One region of the Microbacterium sp. Cr-K20 genome, then DNA from elsewhere that is predicted to be linked to it. Evidence: predicted binding sites of a transcription regulator. Region 1 holds the regulator's gene; the other holds the start of a gene.
What was found. Region 1 encodes HrcA, which represses chaperone genes, less so after heat shock. Its sites were predicted from a motif close to TTNGCACTCGNNNNNNNCGAGTGCNAA; they were not measured.
Positions count from the first base shown of each region.

Region 2: a site for HrcA is predicted at 2,475-2,501, ahead of groES (co-chaperone GroES). Genes of this name have one in related genera too.

Region 1 covers NZ_JARE01000050.1:219,480-225,458, forward strand. Annotated here, with positions in the region: gene GZ67_RS0111865 (DUF1990 family protein) at 1-511, shown strand, start outside; gene hemW (radical SAM family heme chaperone HemW) at 511-1,728, shown strand; gene GZ67_RS0111875 (carboxylesterase/lipase family protein) at 1,748-3,166, opposite strand; gene hrcA (heat-inducible transcriptional repressor HrcA) at 3,270-4,301, shown strand; gene dnaJ (molecular chaperone DnaJ) at 4,340-5,455, shown strand; gene GZ67_RS0111890 (16S rRNA (uracil(1498)-N(3))-methyltransferase) at 5,458-5,979, shown strand, end outside.
Region 2 covers NZ_JARE01000059.1:14,994-20,972, forward strand. Annotated here, with positions in the region: gene GZ67_RS0114135 (hypothetical protein) at 1-3, shown strand, start outside; gene GZ67_RS0114140 (hypothetical protein) at 1-1,195, shown strand, start outside; gene GZ67_RS0114145 (class I SAM-dependent methyltransferase) at 1,218-2,429, opposite strand; gene groES (co-chaperone GroES) at 2,587-2,883, shown strand; gene rarD (EamA family transporter RarD) at 3,065-3,997, shown strand; gene GZ67_RS0114160 (ABC transporter substrate-binding protein) at 4,142-5,395, shown strand; gene GZ67_RS0114165 (ABC transporter ATP-binding protein) at 5,630-5,979, opposite strand, start outside.

The DNA.
Region 1 (5,979 bases):
CCAGACCGCCGGTGAAGCGCTGCTCTCGTGGACGGCGCAGCGCGCGGCCGGACTCTCCGTCGAAGACGTGCGTCCGGCGCCCGGCCCCGCCTACGCGGGGGTGAGCTTCGACGCGGAGGGCAACCCGATCGCGCCGAGCAAGCGTGACGTCGAGCCGCGCTACGACGCGGAGGGCATGCCCTTCGTCGGCGCGGGGATGACTCTTCATCTGCGCGGTCGCGTCGGCAGCATGCGTGCGGACGCGGAGCTGCGCGTGATCTCGGTGACCGAGGAGACCCGGCGCATCGGCTTCGTCCTCGGCACCGTCGGCGGATCCGTCGTCCGTGGCGAGGAGTCCTTCGACGTGGACTGGCGTGAAGACAACGACGAGGTCTGGTTCACCGTCCGCGCCTTCGACGCTCCGCACGCGCTGCTGTACCGCACCGTGCCGGCGCTCGTGAAGCGCCGTCGTCGTGAGCTCTTCGCGCGCTACCTCCGCGCGATCTCCCCGCTCTACGCGACCCCCCTGTGATGGCGGGACCGCTTCCTCTGGGAGACCCTGCGCCGGCTGACGGACATCTGCCCGACGACCTTCCCGTCGACACGAGCGTGCCCTTCTCGGCTTACCTGCACATCCCCTTCTGCACGGTGCGCTGCGGTTACTGCGACTTCAACACTTACACGTCGACCGAGCTCCGCGGCGCCAAGCAGGAGGACTACGCATCGACGCTGATCTCCGAGATCGGCCTCGCCCGTCGAGTGTTGGCCGACGCGGGGGCGCTGCGGCCGATGGACACCGTCTTCTTCGGCGGGGGTACGCCCACACTGCTGCCGGCCGGCGATCTCGCGCGGATGCTGGAGGCCGCGACCTCAGCTTTCGGACTGGCGGAGGGCGCGGAGGTCACGGTCGAGGCGAACCCCGATACGGTGACGCCCGCGGTCGCGCGTACGCTGGCCGCCGCCGGTGTGACGCGGATGTCGGTGGGCATGCAGTCGGCCGTGCCGCACGTGCTCGCTTCGCTCGACCGCACGCACCGGCCCGAGAACGTGACCACCGCGGTCGCCGCGGCCAAAGACGCGGGTCTCGCCGTCAGCGTCGATCTGATCTACGGGGCGCCGGGGGAGTCGCTCGCCGACTGGGAAGCCTCGCTCGACGCGGCGCTCGCGCTGGAGTCCGACCACATCTCCGCGTACGCGCTGATCATCGAGGACGGCACGAAGCTCGCTCGCCAGATCCGCCGCGGAGAGGTTCCGACCCCCGACGACGACGTGCAGGCCGACATGTACGAGCTCGCCGACGCGCGTCTCGCAGCCGGTGGCTTCGACTGGTACGAGGTCAGCAACTGGGCGCGCACGCCCGAGCAGCGGTCGCGGCACAATCTCGCGTATTGGCGGGGGAGTGACTGGTGGGGCTTCGGCCCCGGAGCGCACAGTCACGTCGCCGGGCTGCGCTGGTGGAACGTGAAGCATCCGGCGGCGTACGCGCAGCGGCTCGCGGCATCCGAGTCGCCCGCCGCAGGCACGGAACGGCCGGACGCCGAGTCGCGGACGCTGGAGCGGATCCTGTTGCTGAGCCGCATCCGCGAGGGCATCGCTATCGACGAGGTGCCCGCCGCGAACCGACGCAGCGTCGCCGGGCTGATCGCCGACGGGCTCGTGGACCCGGCCGCCGCCATCCGCGGCCGTGTCCAGCTGACGCTTCGTGGTCGGCTCCTCGCCGATGCCGTGGTGCGCGAGCTCACCGACTGATCGGCCGATGCGGGCGGGCTCAGCCCGGGAGCAGGTCCATCCCCGCGGTCCGGCGCTGCGGCAGCGTCGCGCTCGTGGTGTCGAAGATGCGCGTCTGTCGGTCGGAGCCGTACACCGGCCAGCCGGGGTCGCCGTTCGTGACGAAACCGACCCAGGCCGTGTTCATCTCGTCCGCAAGCGTCTGCGGGGCGTCGCGGCCCGCCAGCCGCACCGTCTCGTCGTCCGTGAGCCGATCGAACACGAACCCGAGTTCGAGTGCATGCGCGGCGCGCAGATCGCGAACCGGACTCGGCCACGCGAACTCATACACATGCGTGCGCTCCGGTCGCGCTGCCGCCACACGACTCAACGGCCCTCGCAGCATCATGTCCGTGACGAGCTGCCCGAACACCTCGCCGGTGCTCGCCCCGGGGAAGGCCGAGCGATACTCGCGCACTGCTCGACGAGGGATGCGGGAGAGGATCCGTGCGGCCTGCAGCTTCAGCTCGCTGATGCCGGCCAGAGCCTCGGGCGGGAACCACAACCGGTACTCGTCGGTGTTGCTGCCGATCAACAGGGGGGTGTCGATCTCGCCGAGAACCTCGTGCGGAGAGCGGGGCAGGCTGTCCGGGTCGATGGCGAACTGGAAGCCGGGAGCTCCGCCCAGCGGCGAGGAGCCTGCGGACTGGGCCCTTCGCGCTTCGAGCAGCTGATCGGGTGAGAGCGCGGCGAACGAGTCACGGTCGGCCCGGACACCGAGGCGCTTTGCGAGCTGTGCGGTCACCCGTCCCGCCTTCTTCGCCGGCTGTGCAGCCAACGGTCCGGATTCGATGATCGCCCGATGGATCAGCTCGCGGGATTCGTCGCGCGCGAGAAGCCCGGCGACGATCGCCCCGCCGGCGGATTCTCCCATCGCGGTGATCTGCGCGGGATCACCGCCGAACGCGGAGATCTCGCGGTGCACCCACTCCAGCGCCGCAGCGGCGTCGCGCAGTCCGAGGTTTCTCGGTGCACCTTCGAGTACCGAGAAACCCTCCGAGCCCAGGCGGTAATTGATGGAGACGAACACGATCCCCGCTTTCGCGAAGACCGTGCCGTCGTAGAGGGGCAGAGCAGCGGTGCCCCGTTCCAGCGCCCCGCCGTGGATCCACAGGAGCACCGGCGCCGCGGAGGCCCCGGACGGTGCCCAGACATTGGCCGTGAGGATGTCCTCGCCGTCGATATGCACGGAGCCGAGGAGCTCGCCGATCGCGCCGGCGTAGGGAAGCTGGGGTGCCGTGGGGCCGAACTGCGTCGCCTCACGGATGCCCTCCCACGCCGGTACCGGCCGTGGGGCGCGGAACCTGTTCTCGCCGAACGGTGGTGCGGCATAGGGGATGGCGAGGTAGCGGTCGACCCCCTCCTCCGCGGAGCCGCGGACGATGCCGCTCGACAACGTGGTCTGAGGTGAGGAGGTCATGAGCGTCATCCTAGGGTCGCGCATCCGCGCTACGGAGAATCCCGAGCTGCACGGGGTAGGATTGGCACTCTGAACGTCCGAGTGCCAGCGGAAGGGAAGGGCGATGGTCACAGAGCGAGGACTCCAGGTTCTCCGCGCGATCGTGCAGGACTACGTCGAGACCCACGAACCCGTCGGCAGCCGATCCATCGTCGACCGGCACTCCTTCGGCGTCTCGGCGGCGACGATCCGCAACGACATGGCGCTGCTCGAGGACGAAGAGCTCATCACGGCGCCGCACACTTCGTCCGGTCGGGTGCCGACCGACAAGGGCTACCGCGTCTTCGTGAATCACCTGGCGCAGCTGCGGCCGCTCTCGTCCGCGCAGCGCTCGGCGATCGAGTCGTTCCTCGGCGAGCCCGCTGACCTCGACGACCTGATGGTGCGCACCGTGCGGGTGCTGACGCAGCTCACCGGTCAGGTGGCGCTCGCGCAGTACCCCTCGTTCGCACGTGCTCACGTCACGCACGTCGAGCTGGTGGCGTTGGCCCCCAATCGACTCCTGATCGTCCTCGTGACGGACGCCGGCGGTGTGTCGCAACGCGTGGCCCAGCTGCCGGAGGCCATCGACGAGGCCGAGATGGCGGTGCTGCGTGCACGCATGGCCGCCTTGATCACCGGTCACGGCATCGGCGAGGCCTCGGACCGCCTGCAGGCACTGCTCGCCGTGAAGGATGCGCCGAAGGATCACGTGCTGCGCGCGATCGCGAGCGTCGTCATGGACGAGCTCAGCGGATTCCGACAGGAGCGTCTGGTGATGGCGGGAGCTGCCACCCTGGCTCGTCGCGAGCAGGACTTCCGCGGCAGCATCCATCCGCTCCTCGAGGCGATCGAGGAGCAGGTGACCCTGCTGCGGCTGATGAGCGAGATGGTGACCGACGAGCACGGACTCGCCGCCAGCATCGGCACCGAGAACGCACCGTTCGGCCTCGGTGAGGCATCGATCGTCGCCAGCAACTACGCCGCGCCCAGCGGCACCGCGCGCGTCGGCGTGATGGGGCCGACGCGGATGGATTACCCGAGCAATCTCGCGGCGGCACGGGCGGTCGCCCGCTACCTGTCGCGGATGCTCGACGAAGACGAGGCCGGCCGCTGACGCGGTCGCGTCCGGAAGACACACGCAGAAAGGCGATTGTGGCGGACCACTATGAGGTTCTCGGGGTGTCCCGAGACGCTTCCACCGACGAGATCAAGAAGGCGTATCGACGTCTCGCGCGACAGCTGCACCCGGATGTGAATCCCGGTGAGGATGCGGCGGAGAAGTTCAAGCTCGTCACGCACGCGTACGACGTGCTGAGCGACGACGAGTCGCGGCGCCGCTACGACATGGGCGGAGGAGACGGCACTGCCGGCAACTTCGGCGGATTCGGCGGGTTCGGCGACATCTTCGAGACGTTCTTCGGTGCCTCCCAGGGCGGCGGTCGCGGCGCACGACCCCGTTCGCGCCGGGAGCGCGGACAGGATGCTCTCGTGCGTGTCACGCTCGACCTCGGTGACGTCGTCTTCGGCGCGCACCGCGACATCGACGTCGACACCGCCGTGCTGTGCGAGACGTGCCAGGGCTCCTGTTGCCAGGAGGGTACGTCCCCCGTCACCTGCGACATCTGCGGCGGCTCCGGACACGTGCAGCGTCAGGTGCGCAGCCTGCTCGGCAACGTCGTCACCTCTCAGCCCTGCGGCACGTGCGAGGGCTACGGCACCACCATCCCGTTCCCGTGCGGCACCTGCGGAGGCCAGGGCCGCGTGCGCTCGCGTCGCACGGTCTCGCTCGACATCCCCGCCGGCGTCGAGACCGGCCTTCGCCTTCAGCTGCCCGGCTCGGGCGAGGTCGGCAAGGCGGGCGGCCCGAACGGCGATCTGTACGTCGAGGTCACGGTCAACGCCCACCCCGCTTTCAGTCGTGAGGGCGATGACCTGCTCGCCACGCTCGAGGTGTCGATGACCGACGCCATCCTCGGCACCGAGACCACGATCCAGGGGCTCGACGGCGAGGTCGACCTCGAGATCCGCGCGGGCGTGCAGTCCGGCGACGTGCTCACCATCAAGGGGCGGGGTATCACCCCGCTCCGGGGGACCCAGCGCGGAGACCTGCGCGTCGGCGTGCAGGTGCTGACGCCCACCCGGCTGGACTCCGCGCAGCGGGCGCTGATCGAGGACTTCGCGAAGAAGACCAAGGCTCCGGATCCGCAGCTCGCGCAGTTCCAGCCCGGTCTCTTCTCGAAGCTCCGCGACCGTTTCCGCAGCCACTGATCATGGCGCTGCACTTCCTGGTCGAGTCGTCGACGGATGCCGGAGTCGGCGACCTCGTGTCGTTGACCGGCGCTGAGGCGAAGCATGCCGCCGTCGTGCGGCGCCTGCGGGTCGGCGAGGCGGTCACGGTCGGCGACGGCGCGGGCGTGTGGCTGATCGGTGCGGCCGAAGAGGTGTCCCCGACCCGCGTCGAGGTGCGGATCTCCGACCGCGTCGAGCAACCGGCTCCGAGCCCTCGGATCGTTCTGGTCCAGGCGCTCGCGAAGGGCGACCGCGACGAGCTGGCCGTGCAGGCGGCGTGCGAGCTCGGCGTCGACGAGATCGTGCCGTGGCAGGCGAGCCGCAGCGTCTCCCGCTGGGAGGGACCGAAGGCGGTCAAGGGTCGCGAACGGTGGGCGACCATCGTGCGCGAGGCCGCGAAGCAAGCCCATCGGGCCTGGGTGCCCGAGGTCACCGCACCGGTCTCGACGACGCAGCTCGCCGAGCGGGCGACCTCGCAGCGCGTGCTGCTCCTCGACCCCACC
Region 2 (5,979 bases), on a different contig from region 1:
TGAGGCCGAAGAGTTACGGGCACTGCAGCGGAAGGCCTACGGCCGAGGAGGGCTGCTGACCGCAACGGAATCGCAGCGGCTGCGCGCGCTCGAGGATTCGCGTCGCTCGCACGCCGCGGCCGCGTCCCCGGAGCGGTCGGAGGCCGGCCACGGTACCGACGGCGGTGGCGGATCCATGAGGCGGGACCAGACGGAGGTGGCGATCGGGCCCGTCGACGAAGCGTTCGCGGCGAACACGGCCTCTGACGCGGCCGAGGTTCCCTCCGCAGCGCTCACGCAGCGTGCTCCGGATGCGCAGGCATCGCCGACGCCGCAGCCGACGCCCCCGACCCCGGCTCGAGGCTCGATGCGCCGGCAGGTGGTGGCGACGCTGGTCGCCGTGTCCGCCGTCCTGCTCGCGCTCGGCGTCGGCATCGGCTGGGGGCTGTTCGCGCCGCGAGCCGGCGGCATCCCGCTGACGGCGGAGCAGCAGCAGCGCCTCGGAGAGCTGGTCACCGAGGCGTTCGATCCCGGTTCGGTCCGCGCGGTCGCGCAGGATGGTGATGCCCTCGTCTGGTACGCGACGAAGGACGAGGGATCGGCCGCCTGCCTGGTCCTCGACGTCGGCGTGCAGTCGCAGACGAACTGTCTCGCCGCGGAGGAGTCGGAGCGCGGACTGTCGGCGTCATTGTCGCTCCCGGGGGAGACGGGCTCCGACATCATCCAGGCCACGATGCTCCTCTCGACAGCGGGGGAGCCGCTGGTCGCGATCCAACGGTGGGGCGGGGTCGATTCGCTCCTGGCCCAGTTCCCCGAAGACGTGCGCGACCGGGCGGAATCACTGACCACGGAGGGGTTCGAGCTCGGTCTCTCGCTCGTCGGTGTCTTCCGGGACGCGCCGGTGTGGCTGGGGGATCGGCTATCGGAACAGGGCGCCACCGAGCGGTGCCTGATCGTGGATGCCGCCGGGCCGGTCGTCTGCAAGGGCTTCGAGACCGCGTTCGCGGAGGGCCTCACCGTGAAACTCGAGACCGTCGACCCCTCGGGTGCGCGGGTCGCGACCGCGGCGTTGGACCTGCAGTTCACGAACCAGCAGACGCCGTACCTGACTGTCTCCGTCGACTCCGCAGCGCCCGGCGTCGAGAACGACCCCGTCGTGATCCCGGTGTCGCCGGGTGAGCAGATCGAGGTCGAGGACCCGAGCGACGGCGGCTGATCCCGGCGGGGCTCGGCGACGGTCAGCCGGCGGCAGGAACCCGATCGGCGAGGATCGCCCGCCGCTGATCGCCGATACGCGCGAGGATCAGCGTGGCCTCCTGATCACCGCGCAGCGTGAGCTTCTTCCGGAACGCCGCAGGGTCGATGTCGACACCGCGCTTCTTGATCTCGATGCGACCGACGCAGTGCGCCTGGAGAGCGGCGTTGATCGCCTTGGGGTTGGCGGGCAGGGTCTCGCGCACGCGGAACGACTGCACGAACGGGCTCGTCAGCGCGGCATCCGAGGTGAGATAGGCGATGTGCTCGTCGAGCATCCCGGCATCGAGGCTCCGGGCCACATCGCCGATCAGGCGGGCGCGGATCACGGCGCCGTCCGGCTCGTGCACGAAGGCGCCGAGCTCGCGCACGGGCTCATCGGCCACGTCGGCCGGTGCGGTCATCTCGTGCGATCGGTCGCCGCGGATCACGAGCGCCGAGCGTCGCACGCCTTCTCGGGCGAGGGCGCCGCTCCACACGACCAGCTCGACGACGCTGCCGTCGGCGCTCACCCACTGCGCCTCGGCGTCGGCGGGAAGAGCGTCGCGGTCGTGCGCGGGGCCGAGCTTGATGCCCGTCGGCACGCGCGCCGCGACGTCGAAGGCCCAGTCCAGCGAGGGGGAGTAGTCGTCTGCAGAGACGCGGCGGGTCTCACTGTGCCCGGAGGTGCGCCGGGCGGGATCCATCCAGATCGCGCGTGCGTTCGAAGCATCCGAGCCCTCGAAGGCGTCTTCCGCCGTGCTGTGCCGAACCACCGCGCCCTCTCCGAAGGGCGCGAGGTTGTAGGCCGCGATGGCGGCGGTGACCTCGTCGGCATCGACGGCGAGCACATCGAGTCCGGCTCCGGCGAACGCGAGGGCGTCGCCGCCGATCCCGCAGCCGAGGTCGGCAACGGTGGTGAACCCCGCGCTGCGGATCCGCTGGGCGTGTCGTGCGGCCACACCGAGCCGCGTCGCCTGCTCGAGCCCGGCTCGGGTGAACAGCATCCGCGCGGCGAAGGGGCCGAACTTCGCCGACGCCTTGGACCGCAGGTGCGCCTGGCCGACCACCGCCGAGACCAGCTCGGGGGAGTGCCCGGCGGCACGCAGCCGTGACACGGCGCGGGCGACGTCGGCGGTCGACCCGATCGTCCCGACCGTGTCGAGCAGTTCGAGACCGGCGGGGGTCAGCAGGGCACGCAGCTCGGACATCTCCACGTCCTCAGCCTAATTCCCGCTCGCATCACTGAATCACGGCGTGCGTTGGCACTCGCATTGCATGAGTGCCAGCCCAGCGCATAGACTGGATTAGCACTCTCGGGTTGAGAGTGCGAACAAGTCTTTCGTGTCAGTGTCAAGAAAGAAGAGGTAGACCGTGTCGGTTTCCATCAAGCCGCTCGAAGACCGCATCGTCATCCAGCAGGTCGAGGCCGAGCAGACCACCGCGAGTGGCCTGGTCATCCCCGACACCGCCAAGGAGAAGCCCCAGGAGGGCGAGGTCGTGGCCGTCGGCCCCGGCCGCATCGACGACAACGGCAACCGCGTTCCGATCGACGTCGCTGTCGGCGACCGTGTCCTGTACAGCAAGTACGGCGGCACCGAGGTCAAGTTCGGCGCAGACGAGTACCTCGTCCTGTCCGCTCGCGACGTCCTGGCGGTCGTCGTCCGCTGATCTGCGGAACCGGGTTCCGCCCCTCTCGAAGAGTGGTGCCCAGGTCCTCGAAGGGGGCTCGGATGCTTCGGCATCCGAGCCCCCTTCTGCATCCCGCCATCAGGCATCCGATTCCTGCCGATCTCCGCGCGGCGACGGGCCGCCGCTCTCCGGGCCGCCGGTGCGGGCATAGTGTTGTGCGGTGACCCCCGAGACGACCCGCGCAACGCAGACGGCCGGAGTCGCCTACGCCGGATCCGCTTACCTCCTCTGGGGCGTGCTCCCGCTCTACTTCCTCCTCCTGGTGCCGACCGGTCCGTGGGAGGTCGTCGCGTGGCGGGTGCTGCTGTCGTTCGTCTTCTGCATCCTGCTGCTCACGGTCACGCGCGGCTGGGCGCCGTTCGGTGTGATCCTGCGGCAGCCGAAGCTGCTGGGCTGGACCGCGCTCGCCGGTCTCCTGATCTACGTCAACTGGCAGGTGTTCCTCATCGGAACCCTCAGCGACAACGTGGTCGAGACGAGTCTGGGCTACTTCATCAACCCCATCACCACCGTGCTGCTGGGCGTCTTCGTCTTGAAGGAGCGCATCCGGAAGCTGCAGTGGGCCGCGATCGCCATCGCCACGATCGCGGTCGTCGTGATCATCGTGGCCTACCGTGCCTTCCCGTGGATCGCGCTCTCGCTGACCGCGTCGTTCGGTGTCTACGGGCTCATCAAGAAGAAGATCGGTCCGGCGGTGGACGCCGTCAGCGGTCTCACCCTCGAATCGTTCTGGCTGATCCCGATCGCCGTCGTGCAGCTGATCGTGGTCGCGACGACTCCCGCGGGCATCACGATGGGAGGGAACGGGTGGGTGCACGCCGTGCTGCTGGCCTTCGCCGGTGTGGCGACGGCCGTGCCCCTGCTGCTGTTCGCGGCGGGAACCCGCCGGATCAACCTCACGGTGATCGGGATGATCCAGTTCATCACCCCGGTGATGCAGTTCCTCATCGGCGTCGCGATCCTGCACGAGCCCATGCCGCCGGAGCGCTGGGCCGGGTTCGTCATCGTGTGGATCGCGATCGGGGTCTTCGTCGTCGACCTGCTGATCGCCGCCCGCCGAGGGCGCCGGATCGCCCCGCCCGAACTCGTCTGAACCCGCGGTTCTCCGGCCCGGAATCCCGGTATCGGATCGTTAACGCACCGAGATACTTGCACCCCCTGCGGACGGGTATCACGCCCTAGTGTTAGAGCACCCGCCCGTGGTCACAATCCACGTTCAGTTACGCAAGGGAGCACCATGAACGCAATGAAGGGTTCGCGCACCGCGAAGGTCTTCGCAGGGATCGCTTTGATCAGCGCATCCGCCATCGTCATCGCCGGCTGCAGCAGCACGCCGAACGCTGAGCCCAGCGAAGGTGGTGAGAAGCCGGCCGTCGATCTGACGCTCAAGCTCGGCTCGCTGCTTCCCGCGACCGGCTCGCTCGCCTTCCTCGGCGCTCCGATGGAAGCCGGCGTCCAGCTGGCTGTCAACGAGATCAACGAGGCCGACGCCGGCGTGACCATCGACCTCACCACCGCCGACGAGGGTGACCTCGACAACAAGGCGTACGAGACCTCGATCACCAACCTCCAGAACGAGGGCATCACCGCGATGGTCGGCGCCGCGTCGTCGAGCGTCACCAAGCTCATCCTCGACGGCAACGCCGGCGCGGGCATCCTCACCGTCTCGCCGTCGAACACGTCGCCGGACTTCTCGGGCATCAACCCGCTGTACTTCCGCACGGCACCGAGCGACAACCTGCAGGGCGAGGTCCTCGGCAACCAGATCGCTGAAGACGGTCACAAGACCCTCGGCATCATCTACCAGAACGACCCCTACGGCACGGGCCTGTTCGAAGCCATCAAGTCGACGTTCGAGGGCACCGGCGGCGAGGTCGTCGCGGATGCATCGTTCAACCAGGGCGACGGCCAGTTCAACGCTCAGGTCTCCGAGATCGCGGCCGCCAAGCCCGACGCGGTCGCGGTCGTCTCGTACGACCAGTTCGCGACCATCGCGCCGCTGCTCGGCAACGCGGGCGTCGACACGGGCTCGCTGTACCTCGTCGACGGCAACCTGAAGGACTGGGGCACCGACGTCTCGGTCAACCTCGAGGGCTCGAAGGGCACCCGCGCCGGCGCTGAGCTGCCGCAGGACTTCCTCGACCAGCTCAACGAGGTCTGGACCGCCGACGGCAACGACCCGATCGACGCCGTGACCTACTCGGCTGAGGCCTACGACGCCGTCATCCTCATGGCGCTGTCGGCTCTGGCTGCCGGCTCCGTCGAGGGCGCCGACATGGCCGAGCAGATGGGCACCGTGTCCGGCGGTGGCGACGAGGGCGAGAAGTGCACCACGTACGCCGAGTGCGCCGACATCATCAACGGCGGCGGCACGGCGGACTACGACGGCCTCTCCGGCGAGATCACGTTCGACGAGAACAACGACCCGAAGGGCGCCGCGATCGGCGTCTACGAGTTCGGCGCCGACAACACCACCACGCGCCTCAAGTAAGCGCACAGACGAGGCCCCGGATGCTCAGCATCCGGGGCCTTCGTCGTCCCCGCCCCGCCCCGTCCCGTCCCGGTTCATCCGTCGGGAGCTCGCACGGATGTCGGGAGAAACGCCGGGCGAGGACCCGACGGATGCACGAACTCCCGACGGATGCCCGCGCCGAGAGCCGACGGATGCCCGCCATGCACGCAGGAGGGGAATGCCGCGTGGCATCCCCCTCCTGCGTGAACGCGTTCAGGCGGCGTCGGTGCCGAGCGTGCCGAGGTAGAGGCCGATGACCTTGGGGTCGTTCAGCAGCTCGCGCCCGGTGCCCTCATAGGCGTCCTTGCCCTGATCGAGCACATAGCCGCGGTCGCAGATCTGCAGGCAGCGGCGCGCGTTCTGCTCGACCATGATCGTCGTCACGCCCGCCTTGTTGATGTCGGAGACACGGATGAAGGCATCGTCCTGACGCACGGGGGAGAGGCCAGCCGACGGCTCGTCGAGCAGCAGCACCGACGGATCCATCATCAGCGCGCGCGACATCGCGACCATCTGCCGCTCACCGCCGGAGAGGGAACCTGCGCGCTGCTTGAGGCGCTTGC